Linked DNA regions of Geobacter metallireducens GS-15. The protein of the gene in region 1 interacts with the protein of each later gene in a pairwise test. Links are inferred from orthologs where the notes say so. Each region holds a gene or a part of one and is shown in the gene's direction. Other genes may lie near its edges.

Region 1 (10,614 bases):
TGGCTTGGGCAAATCGGGCAATGATCTTGGCATCAAGAATATCGGTCTTCGCCAGCAGCCCGCATGCTTTGGCAAAGTTTCTGACCTGCCGAGGATTAACCACGACCACTGGCAGACCCGCTGCTGATAAGGTGCTGACAGCTAGCATCTCCAAGCCGCCGGTGGCTTCGAGAACAATCCGACAAGGGGCGTTCGTAATGAGCCACGTCGTCAGCTCAGCACAACCGGCATCATCGTTAGTCACCCTTTTCTGGTCACCAGTTGGCATGAGGTAGACATCAAGATGCTCTTTACTAACGTCGACTCCAACAACTGCATCATTGGGTTCCATATTCTCTCCAGTCCCTTTCTTGCGAAAATTCGGGCTCGTTTCGGCCCAAGCAACCGTTCGGGTTGAGGAAAGATGGACACGACGCATTACGCTCTGTGACGGGCTCAATTGGCCCAAGCAACGACCAAGCTGTCGTGTCCAATTCTGGAGAACATATAACCGGTTACTGAAACATACAAGCAACTGAGCAAATTCTGAGACAAATTCCTATTAAAACTGTTTCTGAACACACCCGGGAAAGTTTTGCATCAAATTGAATTAACCGGGTTGATTCCTCTGTTGCTCAGTTGCTCTGTGTTATTCGCCCTCAGTCCCTGTCGTCATCATCCCAGCGGTCGCGGCCGTGCTTGCGCCACTCCTTCTCCCGCCACTTCGCTTCCCTCCACCGTGCCTTCTCATCTTGCCGGATTTCGCGCCGTTCCCTCTCAGGACGGAAGCTGCGCCACTGGTCATGGTCGTCATCGCACCAGCGGCGGTAATCCCGGTCCCGCTGGTAGCGGATCGTTGCCACCGGGTAGCGCCTCAGCTCACGGGGCAGGGAGCGGTACGTCACCGTGGTCCACGGTCCCTGGTACGAGGCGCCGTTGTACCAGACGCCGTTGCGGCTCAGGTAGTAGCGGTTTCCCGCATAGAAGAGGTCGTAGGGTGTGCCTATGGCGACGTAGAAACCGAGTGAAGGGGAGAGGACGAATTCGGGAGGCTCGGCGATTACCACCGGTGGTGGGGCCGGCACGTAGACAGGCCGAGGAGCAGATGCGTAAACCGGCTCATAGCGGACTGGCGGGGCGGGAGCATAGACAGGCGGCGGGGCGGGGGCGTAGACCGGTTCGTACACCGCCACGGGCCTGTTCCCCAGGTTGATCCCGATGCTGAAGTCGACGTTTCCGGCGTGGGCCGTTCCTGTCAGGGCGGCGAGACAGGCGATAGATGCGATAATTTTGCTGGTCATGGTGTTTCCTCCTTTCATGTTACGCCCCTTTCGGTCATGAAAAAAGCCGGGGCCGGCATATCCTGTTGAGATATTTGGCGACCCGGCTGTCTCGGGGAGACCCTGTAGGCTTTCCGTCCCACCCTCGCGGATGGTTTAGTATTATCGTCTATCGGTGGCTATGCGGTTGTTGGTCTTGCCCTGGAAAGAGCAGAGAGCGTGCCAACACACGACCAAAGGTAATAACGTGCCGTTGCTTCTGAGGAATTCCGGGATGGCCGGATTGGCGGGGAATAGGAGTTCCGCCTGAAATCTGGGAACGGCTGCCCCATTTGGGGTAAAAAGCGTCTATAGTTTCACCTTGCGCCACACCTCCGCCACGGTGCCGATGATCCGCGTCTCCGGGGCGGGGGTGAAGGGGGAGTAGGTGGCGTTGTCGGGGGAGTAGACGATATCGCCGTTCCTGACCCGATACCGCCGCAGGATCGCCTCGCCCCACCGGTTGGTCACCAGGACCACTTCGCCGTTCTGGGGTTCTTCCCCGGGCCTGAAGATCACCAGGTCGCCGTCCCGGATGGTAGGGGCCATGAAATCACCGTAGGCGACGATGGCGTAGCATCCCTCGCTGACCTCCGGCAGGGCCACGCGATCACGGATGTCATCCTCCCCGACCCGGTGGGGAAACTCTGGCCCTATCCGCTCCAGGAGCGGGATTCCTTCGCCACCGGGAGAAGTTGCGGGCTGCCCGGCGCGGCGCGGCGTCCGGTACATTTCTCCCTCTCCCGAGGCGAGCCATGACGGGCTTATTTCATAGAGATTACAGAGGGCGATCAGGAGGGTGTCCGAAGGGGTCTTCTTCTCCCGCTCGATGCCGCTGAGGAATCCCTGCACGATCCCGAGGGAGTCGGCAAACTCCTTCTGAGTCAGTCCTTTGTTTATCCGGATTTCCTTGATCCGTCTCCCTGTGGATGGGGTCGGGACGATGGGGGAAACAGCCATAAAATATCTCTCCGATGAAACAATATTTCTGGATGAAAAATTTTCGTTGACAATATATTTCTTTGGAATAATAATAAAATTACCAAGGAAATAAAATATCCCCCTTACCGGCCCACGGGAGAAGAGGTTTTAAGGAAAAATGGGCTTAATTTGAAGCCTATCATGGTGTGCCGGGTGGGGCAAGGCTAAATTGCTGGGAGATAGTGACCTCCTCCGTCAATGGAGGAAAAAGGAAGGCCCGCAGCAGGCGGGCGGGGAGGACGCCATGAAAGGGGCTCACGGACGGTTTTGCGAGGTTTCACAGCTTCTTGCGGGGGATGCCCGGGGAGGACAGCTTGCCGATGATCTTCTGAATGCCTGTTTCGACCATGTGCTGCCGGAGGATGGCGGCGAGGGGAGCATGAAAACCCTGGCCCATCTCATGGTGACACTGGATCGGTTCAATGCCCACGTGCGACGAGAGGGGGGAGAGGGGCTCTTTGTCGGGTCGCCGGAAGAGGTCGCGGCCTGGGCCGAGGAGCTCACCCGGCAGATCTGGGAGAACCGCCCCAACTGACCGGCATCGCTCCGGTCAGCGGGGAGCGTCGACGCGCGTCTCAACAATTTCGCTGTTATGCCATGGGGTCGGCCGAAGGGTCGGCCCTTTTTTTATTCTGTTCCGTGCTATAGTATCTTTTTTGCCGGATGACTCCGGACCTAATCACCGCATACCGAAGGAACCGAACCCCCATGGCACACGACACCATCATCGTCAAAGGCGCCTGCGAGCACAACCTCAAGTGCATCGACGTGGAGATCCCCCGGGACAAGCTCGTGGTCATCACCGGCATCTCCGGCTCGGGGAAGTCGACCCTGGCCTTCGACACCATCTATGCCGAGGGGCAGCGCCGCTACGTGGAGTCACTCTCCGCCTATGCCCGCCAGTTTCTGGAGCAGATGGAAAAGCCCGATGTGGAATCCATTGAGGGGCTCTCTCCCGCCATCTCCATCGAGCAGAAGACCACGAGCAGAAACCCCCGCTCCACCGTGGGCACCGTTACCGAGATTTACGACTACCTCCGGCTTCTCTTCGCCCGGGTCGGCCATCCCCACTGCTACCAGTGCGGCAAAGAAATAACCTCCCAGACCGTCTCCCAGATGGTTGACCAGATCATGGCCATGGCAACGGGGACCAAGCTCCAGCTCCTCTCCCCCATGGTCAGGGGGCGCAAGGGGGAGTACCGAAAGGAGCTGGCCCAGCTCCGCAAGGACGGCTTCGCCCGGGTCATCGTGGATGGGGTACAGTACGAGCTTGCCGAGGAGATTCCCCTCGACAAGAACAAGAAACACGATATCGATATCGTGGTGGACCGGCTCATCGTTAAGGCGGGGATCGAGCGGCGCCTGGCCGATTCCCTGGAGACGGCCCTGAACCATGCCGAAGGGGTGGTGAAGGTGCAGGTCATCGACGGCGACACCATCCTCTTCTCAGAGGCCCTGGCCTGCATTGACTGCGGCATCTCCTACCCGGAGATGACCCCCCGGATGTTCTCCTTCAACAATCCCTACGGCGCCTGCCCCGACTGCACCGGCCTCGGCACGCGGATGTATTTCGACCAGGAGCTGGTGGTGCCGAACCCCGACCTCTCCATCCGCGACGGGGCCATCGTCCCGTGGGAGAAGCGGCTCTCCGGCTGGTACCACATGACCCTCGACGCCCTGGCCAAGGCCTATGACTTCGACATCCAGACCCCGTTCAGGGAACTGCCGCAGAAGGTTCAGGAGGTGATCCTCCGGGGCTCCGGCGGCCGGAAAATCGAATTCTGGTGGGAGGAGGACGGTGGCCGCCGCCACACCTACACCAAGGAGTTCGAAGGGGTGATCCCGAACCTGGAGCGGCGCTATCGGGAAAGCGACTCGGAGCAGGTCCACGAGGAGCTGGAGCGGTACATGAACGTGATGCCGTGCCCCACCTGCGAAGGGGCGCGGCTAAAGAAGGAGGCGCTCCACGTGAAGGTGGCGGGGCGCGACATCCGACAGGTGACGGCCCTCTCCATCAAGGATGCCCTGGAGTACTTTGCCTCCCTGGCCCTGACCCCCAAGGAGGAGGAGATCGCCCGCCGGATATTGAAGGAGATCCGGGAGCGGCTCAACTTCCTCGTGAACGTGGGGCTCGACTACCTCTCCCTGGACCGGGCCTCCGGCACCCTCTCCGGCGGCGAGGGGCAGCGGATCAGGCTCGCCACCCAGATCGGCTCCAGCCTCGTGGGGGTCCTCTACATCCTGGACGAGCCCTCCATCGGCCTCCACCAGCGGGACAACGGCCGGCTCCTCCAGACCTTGAAACACATGCGGGACATCGGCAACACGGTGCTCGTGGTGGAGCACGACGAGGAGACGATCCTGGAGGCGGACCACGTCCTCGACATGGGGCCCGGCGCCGGGGAGCACGGGGGCCGCGTGGTGGCCCAGGGGACCCCGGCGGAGATCATGGCGAACCCCGCATCCCTCACGGGGCGTTACCTCTCGGGGGAGCTCGCCATCGCGGTGCCGAAGAAGCGGAGAAAACCGAAACGCGTCATCACCGTGGCAGGGGCCACGGAGAATAACTTGAAGGATGTCTCCGTGGACATCCCCCTTGGGGTCATGACCTGCGTCACCGGGGTATCCGGATCGGGAAAATCGACCCTGGTCATCGACACCCTCTACAAGGTTCTGGGGCAGCGCCTCTACAAGAGCCGGGAGAAGGCCGGGGCGGTGCGTGAAATTCGGGGGCTGGAGCAGCTGGACAAGGTCATCAACATCGACCAGTCCCCCATCGGCCGCACGCCGCGCTCCAATCCCGCCACCTACACCGGCGTCTTCGCCGACATCCGTGACCTTTTCGCCCAGCTCCCCGAATCCAAGGTGCGGGGCTACAAGCCGGGGCGCTACTCCTTCAACGTGAAGGGGGGGCGGTGCGAGGCGTGCTCCGGGGACGGGATCATCAAGATCGAGATGCACTTTCTTCCCGATGTCTACGTCCAGTGCGAGGTCTGCAAGGGGGCCCGCTACAACCGGGAGACCCTGGAGGTGACCTATAAGGGGAAATCCATAGCCCAGGTCCTGGACATGACCGTCTCCGAGGCACTGCGGTTTCTGGAGAACATCCCGAAGATCAAAACGAAGCTCCAGACCCTGGAGGAAGTGGGGCTCGGCTACATCCGTCTCGGCCAGGCGGCCACGACGCTGTCCGGCGGCGAGGCCCAGCGGGTAAAGCTCGCCAAGGAGCTGGCCCGCCGCGCCACCGGCCGCACCATCTACATCCTCGACGAGCCCACCACCGGCCTCCACTTCCACGACATCGCCAAACTCCTGGAGGTGCTGCGAAAGCTCGTGGAGGGGGGAAACACCATCGTCATCATCGAGCACAATCTCGACGTCATCAAGACCGCCGATTACCTCATCGATCTCGGCCCCGAAGGGGGCGACCGGGGAGGTGAGGTGATCGCCACCGGCACTCCCGAGGAGGTGGCCAAGGTGACGCGATCATATACTGGGCAGTATTTGCGGAAGTTGCTCTGAGTCACCTTGAAAATCCTCCGTGATGCGGAGGATTTTCAAGGTGACTGACCGTGCGTGGATGTCAAAAAGGGGGGAGAACTACTTTTCTTCGGTAGGAACCGCGACGGGCTGTACCTTCAGCCGCTTGTAGTAGAAATTCTGTCCATAGAGAACCGCGGCGGGGTTATGGCCCGTGACCCGGTCCTTGCAGACCAGCGTCGTGACCGGTGCCTTCGAGTGCTTGGTGAAGAGCATGTCGTGCCCTACGCAGAGGCCGACGATGATGTTCATCTGGGTGCCGCAGCGGTTCAGTATCTCTGCCTGGGCGATGGGGTTGCAGGCCGGCTCGAAGGTGCCGGGGCGGACCTTGTCGCTCTCCTCCAGCCCCAGTTCCAGCTTGTCGATGCTCCCCGATTTGCAGCAGACGCTGGCGGGTTCCAGCCCCTGGGCCTCCAGGATGGTGACGAGCTGCTTCGTTTCCTCCAGGAGGCCGATGCAGGTGGCAATCCCTACCTTCGTCCACCCCATGAGCTTCGCCAGGGCGACAGTGTCCTCCACCCGGGTCCAGCGGGCCACCACGGCGTCGCTCCCCTGCATCTTCTGGTAGCAGAGCCCCTCCACCCTGGCCGCCACGCGGGCAAGGCGGGCGTCGTCGCCATCCCCCCGGTACTCGGCGAAACTCTCGTCGATGATGTCGGGGGAGGTTTTCGAGGGGCAGTTGGCCGGCTGGCCGGGGCGGTTGTCCGGGCTGCTCCAGCAGTTGGTGGTGCCGCTCTTCTGCCAGACTGCGCTGCAGTTGGCGCAGGAGGGTATCGTTTCGTTATCGGCCATGGTCAGTGCTCCTTCATGAGGACATAGGGGCTGATGATGAGGGTGCTGAAGCGGGCGGCCTTGTCGGCGTCCCAGGCGGCGATCTGCCCTTCGCTCGGCTTAGACAGCTTGCCGGTTTCGATCCATGCCCCCACGGTCGCCGTGTCGTCCCTGGCGATCCGCTCCCCCACCTCTGCTATTTCCAGTTCAGGGGCCACAACGATCAGGCCCCCCCGCTCCAGATGGGCCCGGAGCCAGTTCCACTCCGCCACGTCCACCTGAAGGGCCAGTTCTTCTTTTGTTGGTTTCACGCATTGTCTCCTTCACTTCGTGTTCGCGACTTCGACAGAATACCAGCATTGCGGGAAAAATCCAGACGGTAGCGTTCAGTTCACTCCCGCTCGAACTCCGGTAGGTGCCGGCGGTGCTTCAGGGGGAGGTTTTGCCGCTGGAGCTTCGGATTGTGGCGCTCCGCGATGGAGAGGCGGTCGAAGTAGCGCTGCCAGAGATCCCGAAAGAGCTCCTCTCCAGCGGAGAGGGGGAGGGGACCGGTCACCTCCAGGGGAATGTCGGCCCACTCGCGGCGGGCAGGGTCGAAGGCCACCGCCTCGTTCCGCCGTCGGTCGTGGATGATCCAGCGCTGGTCGGCGAACCGGGCCGCGAAGTGGGGAGCGATGAGGGGGAGGATCCGGTGATCGGGCTCCATGGCGGCGTACCAGACATCCCCCTCCAGTTGCCGGAAGCGAACAAGCCCCTTGTAGCGGTGGGCCTCGCGCCCCACTGCCCGGGCCAGCTTCCAGACCGGGATGACCGCCTCGTGGGCCAGCATGGCGCCGAACCGGGGCCCCGTTGTCAGCCCCAGTTGCAGGTAGCGGAAGAGGAGGATTTCCCGACCCGGTTCCCCGGCGTGGAAGGCGTAGCGGAGAGTCTGCACGGCCCCGGCGGGGAGGGTACGGCGGATGAGCTGATAGAGCTCCCCGGCCCGGTCCCGGTCCGTCTCCACTTCTTCGACGGCGGCGAAGAGCCCCTGTTGCTCCGGCTCCCGGTCAGTGATCGCCTCGGGCTCGGCGCTCCGCTCCCGTGCCAGGGCCACGGCCGTGAGAAATCCGGCAAAGGTGCCGTCGTAGCGGAGGATCACAGCTCCCCCGTGATGGTGGACCGGATGTCGATGGCGTTGGCGCCGTCGAAGAGGGAGGGCTGGCTCCAGCGAGGCCGGGGGGTAGTCCGCTCCGTGAGCCGCGCCTGGAGTCCCGCGGCGTCCGGGGTCATGTCGGCACCGAACCGTCCCCGGGCCGTGACGAAGTACCGGGCCCGCTTCATGACCACCCCAAGCAGGGCCAGATCATCCAGGGAGAGGTGTCCCCCCCGCCGTGCCCCGACGATCCGCTGGGCCGACCGGACGCCGATCCCCGGCACCCGCAGGAGAAGTTCCAGGGGGGCTCGGTTCACCTCCACGGGGAAGAGGTGGAGGTTCCGCAGGGCCCACCCCGCCTTGGGGTCCAGGGAGAGGTCCAGGTTGGGGTGCTCCTCGTCCAGAAGCTCCCCGGCGGCGAACCCGTAGTAGCGCATGAGCCAGTCGGCCTGGTAGAGGCGGTGCTCCCGCACCAGGGGCGGCGTGCCGACCACGGAGGGGAGGCGAGTGTCGGTGTTCACCGGAATGAAGGCCGAGTAGTAGACCCGCTTCATGGAGAGGCGCCCGTAGAGCCCGGCGGCCAGCGACACGATCTGCAGGTCGCTCTCCCCGCTGGCGCCGATGATGAGCTGGGTGCTCTGCCCCGCCGGGGCAAAGGGAGGGATCTTCCGGGATACCTTCCGCTCCTCCTTTGTCTGGACGATGAGCTCCCCCACCCGTTTCATGGGTGCGACGATGGCCTCGCGGCTTTTGTCCGGGGCCAGGAGTTGCAGGCTCTCCCTGCTCGGCAGCTCCATGTTGACGCTCACCCGGTCCGCCAGGCGCCCCAGCCGGTCAACCAGGAGAAGGTCGGCGCCGGGGACCACCTTCACGTGGATGTAGCCGTTGAAGCGGTGCTCCTCCCGCAGGATGCTGGTCGCCTCGATGAGGAGCTCCATGGTGTGGTCCGGATCCTTCACCACGCCGGTGGAGAGGAAGAGCCCCTCGATGGCGTTGCGGCGGTAGAAGCCGATGGTGAGTTCCGCCACCTCGGCGGGGGTGAGGAGCACCCGGCGGGTATCGTTGGAGCGGCGGTTCACGCAGTAGGCGCAGTCGTAAATGCAGGCGTTGGTCAGGAGGATTTTGAGGAGCGACACGCAGCGGCCGTCGGCGGTCCAGCTGTGGCAGATGCCGCACTGGGCGGCGTTGCCGATCCCCCCTTTGTTACGGCGCGAGCTGCCGCTGGAGGCGCAGGAGACATCGTACTTGGCGCCGTCGGCGAGGATTTCGAGTTTTTCGGCAAGGCTGAGTTCGGGCATGGTGCTCACTGTTTCCCGTCAGAATAATCAAGGCCCGGGCAATCCTACCCCGGGCCTGTGACGGAATGTGTCGCTAATGTATCGCCTCAGAGGGAAAACGCCCGGCTCTCCCGCTCCACCTTGTCCACCACGCAGTAGATTCCCCCTTCCTTCATCCCCGGCTTGAAGCAGCCGTTGCAGGAGATGCAGCGGGCCCGGCTCTCGTCCCCCTCCTCCCAGCGGCGAGGGAGGTTGGGCTCCCGGATGAGGGGGCGGGAAAGGGAGACAAAGTCGGCCTCTTCCCGTCGGATGACCCCTTCCACCAGCTCGAAGGTGCGGAACCCCCCCACCACCATGACGGGGCAGGAGACCACCTGCTTGATCCGGTAGGCGAGGGGGAGGTTGTAGGCCTCCTGCTCCCGGGTCTCGATCCCCTGGCGGACCGGGGTCTGTCCGCCCGAGGCCGGTGTGCCGCCGGAGACCTCGATGGCGTCGATCCCCTCCTCATCCAGCATCCGGGCCACCAGAACCGCCTCCTCCAGGTCGAGTCCCCCGTTCAGGTTGTCGGAGCCGTTGAGTTTCACCATGACCGGGAAATCCTTCCCCACGGCGGCACGTACAGCATGGGAAATCTCCAGGAGAAAGCGGCACCGGTTCTCCAGGGAGCCGCCGTAGCGGTCGGTGCGGCGGTTGGTGAGGGGGGAGAGGAACTGGTTGATGAGGTAGCCGTGGGCGGCATGGAGCTGGACCGCGTCGAAGCCCCACTCCCGGGCCCGGACGGCGCCGGCGGCGAAGGCTGCCACCAGATCCGCGATCTCGGCCTCGGGGAGTTCACGGGGAAGTTCCGGGTATTGATCGATTTGCACGGCGGTAGGGGCCACTGGCTGAGCGCCGGCCGCCCTGGCCGTGGTCTGGCCGCCGCAGTGGACCAGCTGGAGACAGATTTTACCCCCCTCCCGGTGGACCGCCTCGGTCAGGAGCCGTGCCTCGGGGGCAAAGGAGTCCTCGTGGATTCCCAGCTGTCCGGGAAGCTGCTTTCCGTCGGGACGGACGAAGGCGTAGCCGGAGATGATGAGCCCCACCCCGCCCCGGGCCAGGGTCCCGTAGTAGGCGGCCAGCTTCTCCGTGGGATGCCCTCCGGCCCGGCACATCCCCTCCCAGGTGGCGGAGCGGACCAGCCGGTTGCGGAGTGTCAGGTGGTGGATCTTTGTCTCGTCGAACACCTTGCGCATTGAATCAAACCTCCGTCAGAAAATCTCGAAAAACTTCCCCGTCCCCAGCTTGTGGACCTTCATAAGGTTCGTGGAACCTCGGGCCTCCACCGGCACCCCCATGGTTATGACGATCACGTCTCCCTTGCGGTACCCCGCCGAGAGGAACGTCGATTCCACGGCCGCGATCTGCTCGTCGGTGCCGGTCATGGGGCCAATGGGGAGCGGCTTCACCCCCCAGTAGAGGGAGAGGCGCCGCCGGGTCTCCAGGGACTGGGTAAAGGCGATGATGGGGAGCGGCGGCCGGAACTTGGAGATGAGGGCGGCGGTGCTCCCCGACTGGGTCATGACCGAGATGGCCCGGGCGTCCACGGTGACGGCGGCGCGGCAGGCGGCCTCGGCCA
Region 2 (10,224 bases), 3.5 Mb from region 1 along the record:
TCACCTCCATCCGGTCGCGAAGAGGCCCCGGGACCGTGTCAATCTGGTTGGCGGTGGCGATGAACATCACGTTGGACAGGTTGAAGGGGAGGTTGATGTAATGGTCCGAGAACATGTGGTTCTGCTCCGGGTCCAGCACCTCCAGCAGAGCCGAGGAGGGATCGCCCCGGAAGTCGGCCCCAAGCTTGTCCAGCTCGTCGAGCATGAAAACGGGGTTGTTGGAGCCGGCCTGCTTGAGCCCCTGGATGATCCGGCCGGGGAGCGCCCCCACATAGGTGCGCCGGTGCCCCCGGATCTCGGCCTCGTCCCGCACCCCTCCCAAGGAGATGCGGACGAACTTCCGCCCCATGGCCCGGGCGATGGACTTGCCGAGGGAGGTCTTGCCCACCCCGGGAGGACCAACGAAACAGAGGATCGGCCCCTTCATCTTCTTGCGAAGCTTGCGCACGGCCAGGAACTCCAGGATCCGCTCCTTGATCTTCTCCAGGTAGAAGTGGTCCTCATCGAGAATCTGCCGGGCCCGCTTGATGTCGAGAACGTCCTTGGTCGCCTTGCCCCAGGGAAGCTCCACCATCCAGTCCAGGAACGTGCGGAGCATCCCCGCCTCGGCGGCGTCGGGGTGCATCTGCTCCAGGCGCCCCAACTGCTTGAAGGCCTCCTTCTCCACGACCGGCGGCATCTTGGCCTGCTCGATGGCCTTGCGGAGCTCGTTCAGCTCCTCGGAACGGGGATCGGTCTCCCCCAGCTCCTGCTGGATGGCCCGCAGTTGCTCCCGGAGGAAGTACTCCCGCTGGCTCTTCCCCATCTCCTCCTTGGCGGCCGACTGGATCTTCACCTGCATGTCGAGGAGCTCGTGCTCCTTGTTGAGATGCTCATTGACCTTCTGGAGCCGCTGGACCGGATCGATGATCTCCAGGAGGGCCTGGGCGTCATCGACTTTGAGGCCGATATTGCTGGCAATGAGGTCGGCCAGGCTTCCCGGCTCCTGCATGTTCTCCACAATCACGAGGACTTCGGGAGAAACGGCCTTGCCGAGGGAGACGATCTGGGTCAACTGCTCCTTGACAGCCCTCATGAGAGCCTCGGTTTCCAGGGACTCCTCGGGGACCGAGGGCTCCACGATCCGCTCGATCCGGACCGTATAGGCGGGCTTCGACTCCACGAACTCGGTGATAAGCCCCTTGGCGAGCCCCTGGACGAGAACCTTCACCCGCCCGTCGGGAAGCTTCAGCATCCGCATGATCATTGCCACGGTTCCGACGGTGTACATCCCCTCGGGGGTCGGTTCTTCGTCTCCCATCTCCTTCTGGGTGGCGAGAAAGATGAGCCGGTCCCTGGAGAGAGCCTGGTCCACCGCGTTGATGGAGATCTCGCGTCCCACGAAAAGGGGAAGGATCATGTACGGGTAGACCACCACATCCCGCACCGGCAACAGGGGCAAAACATCGGGGATTTTCAGTTCCTCGTTCTCCTGCCGGGGTTCTTTATCTTCAATTTCTTCCATTACTCGTCTCCTTGTTCTATCGGTATCTCGCGGATGATTTTCCCCCGATCCGCGAGACGGGGAAAGGTGACCGTGAGGACCCCCTGCCGAAAAGAGGCCCTGACGGCGGCGATATCCACCGTGAGCGGAACCTCGACGGCGCGACAGAAGCGCCCGAACCTCCGCTCCAGACAACGGTAGCTCACCCCGTCACGGGTATCGTCACGCTTGACCCCTTCCAGAATCAGCGTATTAGAGCATAGCTTGAGTGACAGGTCGCCCCGGTCGCAGCCGGGGAGTTCAAACTCCGCCGTGAATTCGTCCGGGGTCTCGAAGATGTCAATGGCCGGAAGATACTCGCATTCGCCCCAACGCTCCCCCCCGCCGATGCGGGCGATGTAGTCGAAGACCTCGTCAATCTGCAGATGCAGGAGGGAGAGCCAGTCAAGCGGCTCCTTGGGAATAACGGCCATAGCACCCTCATTGTGTGCGGAAAGACCTGGACGGAGAAATCCGCGCTCTCTGGAATTGAATTCAGGTCCAGTGCATCAGTTTAATCATCTAATCATCTTTGCGTCCGAAGTCAAGGCAATCCGCGCTGGCTAAAACCGACGGGAATACCGCACCCTTGCCCACCGGGAAGCCTCGAAAGAGGTTAATCCGTTGAATTTTACCACCCCACTGTGTATAATCCCCCGAATTGCATATGCCGGCCGGACATTGTCCCGTACCGACTCCCACTCCCTTCATCCGGAAACCGTGCCGCACTGGCGGCCGCCTGCTCCGCCTAACCGGCCCTTACGCGCCGCCGCCACACCAGAACGTCCCATCAGCAAGGGGACCACTGCGAGGAGACTGCCGCCGGGCACCCCACGCACAACAAAGACCTGTCATGCAGAGTGAACCGACAGGCATCGAAACACACTCGAAACGATTTCAGGAGGACACTTCGTGATACACAGCAGAACGATCTTGGTCCCGACCCTCCTCTTTCAGCTTGCACTCGCGCTCCCCCTTGCTGCAGGGGCCGACAGCCGTTGCGACGACGCAAAGCGCCTGGCAGCCACCATCCCGGTGCAGGCCGATGGCGATACGACGAGGAAAACCGAGGATGTCGTCCTCGAATCCTGTGCCGACGGGGCCGCGGGCTATTTCGTCCGAGGCCTCCGCGCGGAGCGGGCGGGACGCCATGACGAGGCAATCAAGGACTACCGCGAGGCTCTCCGCCTTGAGCCGGCCTTTCCCCGGGCACAGGGAAACCTGGGCCTCGCCCTCCTGGCTAAAGGAAGTCACGACGACGCCGTCGTGGAACTGACCCGGGCCATCTCCTCCGACCCCGACCCAGGCTACCACCATGGCCTTGCCATGATCTTCGGCCAGCGCAAGATATACTCCCTCGCCCTCTACCATTACGCTGAAGCGGCAAAGGGGCTCCCTGCCGACCCGGTAATCCCCACCGAGCTTGCCGCCCTCTACCGTGAGATGGGGAAGGTTAGCGACGCCGAAAAGCAGTACCGCAAGGCCCTCAGCCTCTCCCCCTCCCACGAAGAGGCACGAGTGGGCCTTGCGTCCCTCTACATGGCGGAAGGGCGGACCGACCGGGCAATCGAGGAACTGAAACAGGCCCAGATCGCCAGCCCCGGGAACAAGGAGGTCAGCAGCCTCCTCGCCGAGGCCTATGAGAAAAAGGGGGACCGTCAGGCAGCCGACTACCAGTCACTCCTGGCGGGGAAGCAGCGCGGTGTCCTCTCCGACGAGCGACTCAGGAGGGGAGACGAACTCATGCAGGCCAAGGAGTATGCAAAGGCCGCGGAAGAGTTCAAGGCGGCACTCAGGGAAAAACCCGACTGGCCAGAGGCCCTGATGAGGCTCGCCGAAGCCCAGACGGCAGCGGGGTTCGATGACGAGGCCATTACCTCCTACAAGGAGTTGATCAGGCTCAAACTCGGCACCGGCGATACCCACTACAACCTCGGCGTCCTCTATGAGCGGAAGGGTCTCATCGACGAGGCAGTGGTCGAGTACAAACAGGCAATCCACAGTTCACCCGACAACGGCGACGCCCGCCGACGCCTGGCAGACATATATGCGCTTCGCGGCAGCTACCCCCAGGCCATCGAACAGTACCGCGAGCTTCTCAAGAAAGGGGACAACAACCCGGTCCTCCATCTGAAACTCGCCCGGGCACTGCTGGGGGCCAAGAACCCCAAGGAAGCCATGGCCTCCTACCAGGACGCCCTCAAAATCGCTCCCGACAACCTGGAGGCCCGCCGCGAACTGGCGGCCCTCTACCGCAAGGGAAACCAGAACGAGGAGGCGGAGAAGCAATACAAGGAAATCCTCCGCATCAAGAAAGACGACGCCGAAGCCCGCAACATCCTCACTGCGCTCTATGTGAAGTCCAAGAAATACGACGAATTAATCACCCTTCTGAAGGACGGGGTGGAACTCGCCCCCAATGATCCGGCCAGCCATTACAAGCTTGGGCTCATCTACGAATTCAAGAAGGACTACGATGCCGCCGAACAAGAGTACAAAAAGGCGGTGGAACTGAAGGGGGATCACGCCAAGAGTCTCAATGCCCTGGGACGGATCTACCTGAAGACGGGAAAGATCTCCGAAGCAAAAGGAGCTCTGGAAGCAGCCAAGAAAGCCGACCCGGGAATGGAAGAAACAGCCGTCCTTCTGAGCAACATCAAAGAAGAACTTTCTCCCGAACCACCCCGCTACAGCAAGAAAGGGCGCAAAGGAAAAGCTTCGAAAGAGGCAAAAAAATCCCGGGCATCAAAGAAGAAATCATCGAAGAAGGGCGCTAAGGCCACTTCCAAGAAATCATCCACTAAATCCGGAGGCAAGGCCAAAAAAGCCAAGAAGAGCCACTAGGAGCCTGCCCGCTCACCACGGATCGATTCGTCAGAAATATCCTCTTATTGATAACAAGAAGGGCCGGCATTGCCGGCCCTTCGCCCATCGGAGACCTTTGCCCTATTTCGAAGGGTCGTCCTTTTTCTCCGGCTTTATCTCGATTTCATCCTTTCCATCCGATGCCTTCTTGAAGTTCCGGATGCTCTTGCCGAGGGCGCCGCCGATCTCGGGGAGCCTCCCGGCGCCGAAGACCACCAGGACAATGACGAGAATAACTATCAGCTCGGGCATGCCGATTCCAAACATACTGGACCTCCTTCTGCTCTGAACGGTACGAAAAAGTATTACATCTGGGTCCTTAAAAATCAAGAGCTCATCCTTCATCGGCACCCAACGGTCTCCCTCGCCCTCTTCAATATTTTCCTGTATTTTATGATTGACTGCCGATAGAATTAACCTCGACATCTCAAAATCAGCAGCACATTTTATTTATACTCTTCAACTATCCTTTCCCTCTATGGTATATATTGTCTAACTTGTCGGCAACGCTAGATGCAAGGGCCTTCCATGACCAACAGACACATTCTCCTTGTTGAAGACAACCCCGACGACGAAGTACTGACGCTTCGCGCACTCCGCAAGCACAACATCGCCTCCGAAATAACCGTGGCACGGGATGGGGTTGAGGCCCTCGATTTTCTGTTCGGCACCGGCACCCACGGCGGACGCGACACGACCACCATGCCCTGCCTGGTCCTGCTTGACCTGAAACTCCCCAAGGTGGACGGACTCGAAGTCCTGCGCAGAATCAGAAGCGACGAACGGACAAAGCTCCTTCCGGTGGTGGTCTTCACCTCCTCCAACGAGGAGCAGGACATCCTTGAGTGCCATACCCTGGGGGCCAACAGCTACATCCGCAAGCCGGTCGATTTCAACCACCTGAGTGAGGCGCTCCGCCTCATCGGCACCTACTGGCTCACCATGAACCTGACCCCGAAGCTCTCCAACGCCGCAAGGTAGTCGCAACCCGCGGCAATCTGTGGCTCCGCTACCGCTTCCTTCCGAAACATTCGCATAACTCCGGATTTCGTGCGTCCTTTTCCCCGATGCAAACGCGACCCGTCCATGGTACTATCCCCCCATGGACCGTTATACCCTGGTAAGTGACTATACTCCCCGCGGAGACCAACCGAGGGCCATCGAGGAACTCAGCGAGGGAATCCTCCGGGGCGACCGGCACCAGGTTCTCCTGGGGGTCACCGGCTCGGGGAAGACCTTCACCATGGCGAACGTCATCGCCGCCACCAACCGTCCCGCCCTGGTCCTGGCCCCCAACAAGACCCTGGCTGCGCAACTCTACGGCGAATTCAAGGAGCTCTTCCCCCACAACGCCGTGGAGTACTTCGTCTCCTACTACGACTACTATCAGCCCGAAGCCTACATCCCCACCACGGACACCTTCATCGAGAAGGACTCCTCCATCAACGACGAGATCGACAAACTGCGCCACGCGGCCACCCGCAGCCTCCTGACCCGGCAGGACGTGATCATCGTGGCCTCGGTGTCGTGCATCTACGGCATCGGCTCCCCGGCCGAGTATCAGGCAATGCACATCTTCTTTCACGAGGGAGAGGAGTACGGGCGGGACACCCTGCTGCGCAAGCTCGTGGAGATCCAGTACGAGCGTAACGACATTGATTTCCATCGGGGAACCTTCCGGGTGCGTGGGGACATCGTGGAGATCTTTCCGGCCCACGAGGACGAGAAGGCGCTGCGGATCGAATTCTTCGGCGACGCGGTGGAGGCCATCAGCGAGATCGATCCCCTGCGGGGGGTGGCGCACCAGCGGCTTGCCAAATGCGCCGTCTATCCTGCGTCCCACTACGTGGCCACCCGGGAAACCCTTGAGCGGGCAATCGAAGAAATCAGAGTAGCCCTGCGGGAGCGAATCCAGTGGTTCCGGGAACGTAACATGCTCGTGGAGGCCCAGCGGCTCGAGCAGCGCACCATGTTCGACCTGGAAATGATGGAAGAGATGGGGTTCTGCCAGGGAATCGAAAACTACTCCCGCCACTTTGACGGCCGGGCGCCGGGGGAGCCCCCCTACACACTCCTCGATTATTTCCCGAAGGACTTCCTCCTCTTCGTGGACGAGTCTCACATCACCGTCTCCCAGGTGGGAGGGATGTACCGGGGGGACCGAAGCCGCAAGGAGACCCTGGTGAATTACGGGTTCCGCCTCCCGTCGGCCCTGGACAACCGCCCCCTCACCTTCCAGGAGTTCACTGCCCGGCTCAACCAGACGATCTACGTCTCCGCCACCCCCGCCGACTACGAATTGCAGCAGGCCGGCGGCGTGGTGGTGGAACAGGTGATCCGCCCCACCGGCCTCCTGGACCCGGTCATTGAGGTGAGGCCTGCCGCAGGCCAGGTGGACGACCTCCTCCACGAAGTCCGGGAGACCGTGGCCCGGGGCGAGCGGGTGCTGGTCACCACCCTCACCAAGCGGATGGCCGAGGAACTGACCGACTACTACCGGGACCTGGGGGTACGGGTGCGGTACCTCCACTCGGATATCGACACCATCCAGCGGATGCAGATCATCCGGGACCTGCGCCTCGGCGAGTTCGACGTGCTCGTGGGGATCAACCTCCTGCGGGAGGGGCTCGACATCCCCGAGGTTTCGCTGGTGGCGATCCTCGATGCCGACAAGGAGGGATTCCTCCGCTCAGCCCGGTCCCTGATCCAGACCTGTGGCCGGGCCGCCCGCAATGTCAATGGCCGGGTCACCATGTACGCCGACGCGGTAACCGGCTCCATGGAGGCATGCATCGAAGAGACCGCACGGCGCCGGACGATCCAGGAGGCTTTCAACACCGAGCACAACATCACCCCCCGGACGGTGAAAAAGGGGCTCCGCACCATACTCGAATCCATCGAGGAGCGGGACTACTACACCATTCCCCTTGCGGCCGAGCCTCAAGAAGAATACGTTCCTGCCGATGAGATTCCTAAGCTGGTGAAGCGCCTCCGCAAGGAGATGCTTGCCTCTGCCAAGAACCTGGAATTCGAGAAGGCGGCCGAACTCCGTGACCGGATCAAGAACCTGGAGGAGCGGCACCTTCAGCTCCACCCCTGAAATGCCGGAGAACGTCATGAAACCACCATCAGTACTGCTCGTCGACGATGAACGCTTTTTTCTCTCCGTGCAGCGGGACTTTCTCAAGGGCTCCCCGATCGCCGTCCTCTCCGCCTCGGGGGGAGAGGAGGCCCTGAGAATCGCCCGGGAGCAGCGGCCCGACCTGATCTACCTCGACTGCCGGATGCCGGAGATGGACGGCGTCGCCTGCTGTACGATCCTCAAGGGAGACCGGGAACTGCGCACCATTCCCGTTCTGATGATGGTGCCGGAGGGTAAGGAGAAGGACCGGGAGCGGTGCCTTGCAGCGGGGTGCGACGGGATCATCGCGAAGCCCATCGACCGGCGGGAGTTCCTCGAAGCGGGGCGGCGATTCGTCCCCGAGGTGGAGCGTCGCCACCAGCGGATCCGGTGCGGGTCCCTGGCCGTCTTCCGCAGGGGGAACGAAAGCTTCCACGGCTCCATCGAGGACATCAGCTTCAGCGGTGTCTATGTGGGTGCGCGGTGCGACGTGAAAATGGAGGACCGGATCCGGCTCGGTTTCTTTCTCCCGGGGAGCGATCTCATCGAGACCGACGCCCGGGTAGCGTGGGTCAACCAAGGACACCGCCGGATCAAGTCGGGCCTCCCCGAAGGGTTCGGGGTCGAGTTCGTCGGCATCGCAGCCAAGGCCGCCGACCAGGTGAAACGGTACATTGCCGCTTACGTTCCTCGTTAGGGATCAGCCCATGCATATCAACGCTCCGTCGCCCCCCTCGAAAAGCTCTCCCTACGCACGCTACGTCCTGGCCCTCCTTCTGGGGGTCAACCTTCTCAACTACATCGACCGCCAGGTCCTCTATGCCGTCTTTCCCCTCATCCAGCACGATTTCAGCCTCTCCGACACCGCCCTGGGGCTTCTGGGAAGCGGCTTCATGGTCACCTACATGGTATCGGCTCCCCTCTTCGGGTGGCTCGGCGACCGCTGGAGCCGGACCAGGCTCGCCGCGGCGGGCCTCGGGATCTGGAGCGTCGCCACCGCCGCCGCGGGCCTTGCCCCCACCTATCCGGCACTGTTGACTGCCCGCACCACGGTCGGGGTCGGTGAAGCGAGCTTCGGCACCGTCTCCCCCGGTCTCCTGGCCGAATTTTTCGACCGGGAGCGTCGAGGGCGCATCCTCTCCTACTTCTACCTGGCGATTCCCGTCGGGAGCGCCCTCGGCTATCTCCTGGGAGGGGTCATCGGCCAGCAATGGGGATGGCATGCCGCGTTCATGATGGTGGGCCTGCCGGGGCTTCTCCTCGTCCTCCCGGTCTGGCTCATGCGGGAACCGCCCCGCAGCGCCGATGCAGCACTAGAGCAGAACGATAACCCGGACAACGGCGGCTACCGCGCCCTGTTCCGGAACCGCTCCTTCATCGCCAACACCCTGGCCATGGCAGCCATGACCTTCGCCCTGGGGGGGCTCGCCCAGTGGATACCCACCTTCCTCTACCGGGAGCACGGCCTCAGCGTGTCCACCGGTAACACCCTGTTCGGGGGGCTCACCGTGGTGACCGGCATCTGCGGCACCCTCACCGGCGGATGGCTCGGCGACCGCCTCCAGCGCCGCACCCCCAAGGGATACCTCCTGGTCTCGGGCTGGGGGTTCCTCCTGGGGACGCCGGCGGCGGCCTACGCCATCCTGACCCCTTCCCTCAACCACTGCCTGGGAGGGATGTTCCTGGCCGAGTTTTTCCTCTTCCTCAACACCGGCCCCCTCAACACCGTCATCGTCAACGTTACCCGCCCGGCCGTCCGCGCCATGGCCTTCGCCGTGAACATCTTCTTCATCCATGCCCTGGGGGACGCAATCTCCCCCACCATCCTCGGCCGGCTCTCGGACATCTGGGGACTCCGCACTGCCCTCCTCTCCACCCCTGTCGCCATCCTCGTTGCGGCTCTCTTTGCCTTCGTTTGCTGCCACAGCATCGAAGGGGACATGGCAAAGGCTGAGTAGCCTCTGGCATCGCCAATCCCCTTCCGTTCCCCCCTGAACTATGCTAATGAAAGGGTTATTTTCCAATCCAGGAGTCAGTCAATGAAAAAGGACATCCTCGAAAAGGGGGCAATCGTCCAGCGGGACCGGGAAACCTACGCCATCGCCCCCCACATCCCCGGCGGCATCACCGATACCGCCACCCTCCGCAAGATCTGCGACGTGGCCGACCGCTACGGCGTCAAGGAACTGAAACTCACGTCGGCCCAGCGCATCGCCCTCATGGGGGTGAAGGAAGAGGACCTGGACACCATCTGGAGCGACCTGGACCAGCAACCAGGGGCGGCCATCGGCCTCTGCGTCAGGAGCGTCAAGATCTGCCCCGGCACCACCTGGTGCAAGCGGGGGGTGCAGGATTCAGTGGCCCTCGGCCTCAAGATCGACACCATCTACCACGCCATGAAGCTTCCCAACAAGATGAAGATGGGGATTTCGGGGTGCATGGTCAACTGCGCCGAAACGCTGCTGAAGGACATCGGGGTGGTGGGGACGCCGAAAGGGTGGCGGATCTACGTGGGGGGAAACGCCGGCGCCCGGCCCCGCATCGGGGAGGTATTCACCGATACCGCTCCTGACGATGACGAGGTTCTGGCTGTTGTTGCACGGATCGTCGACTACTACAAAGGCTCCGGAAGCGAGCAGAGGCTGGGGCGGATCGTGGAGCAGATGGGGATCGAGACGTTCCGGCAGGCAGTTCTCGGCACCTGACGGAACACCCC

Evidence for each region.
Region 2: the proteins of uvrA (region 1) and uvrB interact in binary tests that used the Escherichia coli proteins (3 or more experiments, as listed by UniProt). The link is inferred for Geobacter metallireducens GS-15 from one-to-one orthologs.

What each region holds. Positions count from the first base shown.
Region 1 is NC_007517.1:148,986-159,599, reverse strand. The notes cover bases 2,669-6,001. They hold uvrA (excinuclease ABC subunit UvrA), read left to right. Parts: upstream 2,669-2,987; coding sequence 2,988-5,801; downstream 5,802-6,001. Other genes in these bases: GMET_RS00640 (DUF1847 domain-containing protein), read right to left, coding at 5,880-6,001; GMET_RS00650 (hypothetical protein), read left to right, coding at 2,669-2,814. Outside these bases: GMET_RS00665 (IS110-like element ISGme8 family transposase), read right to left, coding at 1-331; GMET_RS00660 (YXWGXW repeat-containing protein), read right to left, coding at 639-1,280; GMET_RS00655 (LexA family protein), read right to left, coding at 1,608-2,258; more of GMET_RS00650, read left to right, coding at 2,524-2,668; more of GMET_RS00640, read right to left, coding at 6,002-6,611; GMET_RS00635 (DUF2288 domain-containing protein), read right to left, coding at 6,614-6,901; GMET_RS00630 (TIGR03915 family putative DNA repair protein), read right to left, coding at 6,982-7,728; GMET_RS00625 (putative DNA modification/repair radical SAM protein), read right to left, coding at 7,725-9,020; GMET_RS00620 (NADH:flavin oxidoreductase), read right to left, coding at 9,107-10,231; pyk (pyruvate kinase), read right to left, coding at 10,247-10,614. UniProt on the Escherichia coli protein: The UvrABC repair system catalyzes the recognition and processing of DNA lesions. UvrA is an ATPase and a DNA-binding protein. A damage recognition complex composed of 2 UvrA and 2 UvrB subunits scans DNA for abnormalities.
Region 2 is NC_007517.1:3,612,936-3,623,159, forward strand. What follows is about bases 5,046-7,988. They hold uvrB (excinuclease ABC subunit UvrB), read left to right. Parts: upstream 5,046-5,489; coding sequence 5,490-7,487; downstream 7,488-7,988. Other genes in these bases: GMET_RS16125 (response regulator), read left to right, coding at 5,046-5,368; GMET_RS16135 (response regulator), read left to right, coding at 7,504-7,988. In the rest of the region: lon (endopeptidase La), read right to left, coding at 1-1,504; GMET_RS16110 (Hsp20/alpha crystallin family protein), read right to left, coding at 1,504-1,956; GMET_RS16115 (tetratricopeptide repeat protein), read left to right, coding at 2,435-4,366; GMET_RS16120 (twin-arginine translocase TatA/TatE family subunit), read right to left, coding at 4,469-4,654; more of GMET_RS16125, read left to right, coding at 4,916-5,045; more of GMET_RS16135, read left to right, coding at 7,989-8,205; GMET_RS16140 (spinster family MFS transporter), read left to right, coding at 8,216-9,466; GMET_RS16145 (NAD(P)/FAD-dependent oxidoreductase), read left to right, coding at 9,548-10,213. UniProt on the Escherichia coli protein: The UvrABC repair system catalyzes the recognition and processing of DNA lesions. A damage recognition complex composed of 2 UvrA and 2 UvrB subunits scans DNA for abnormalities.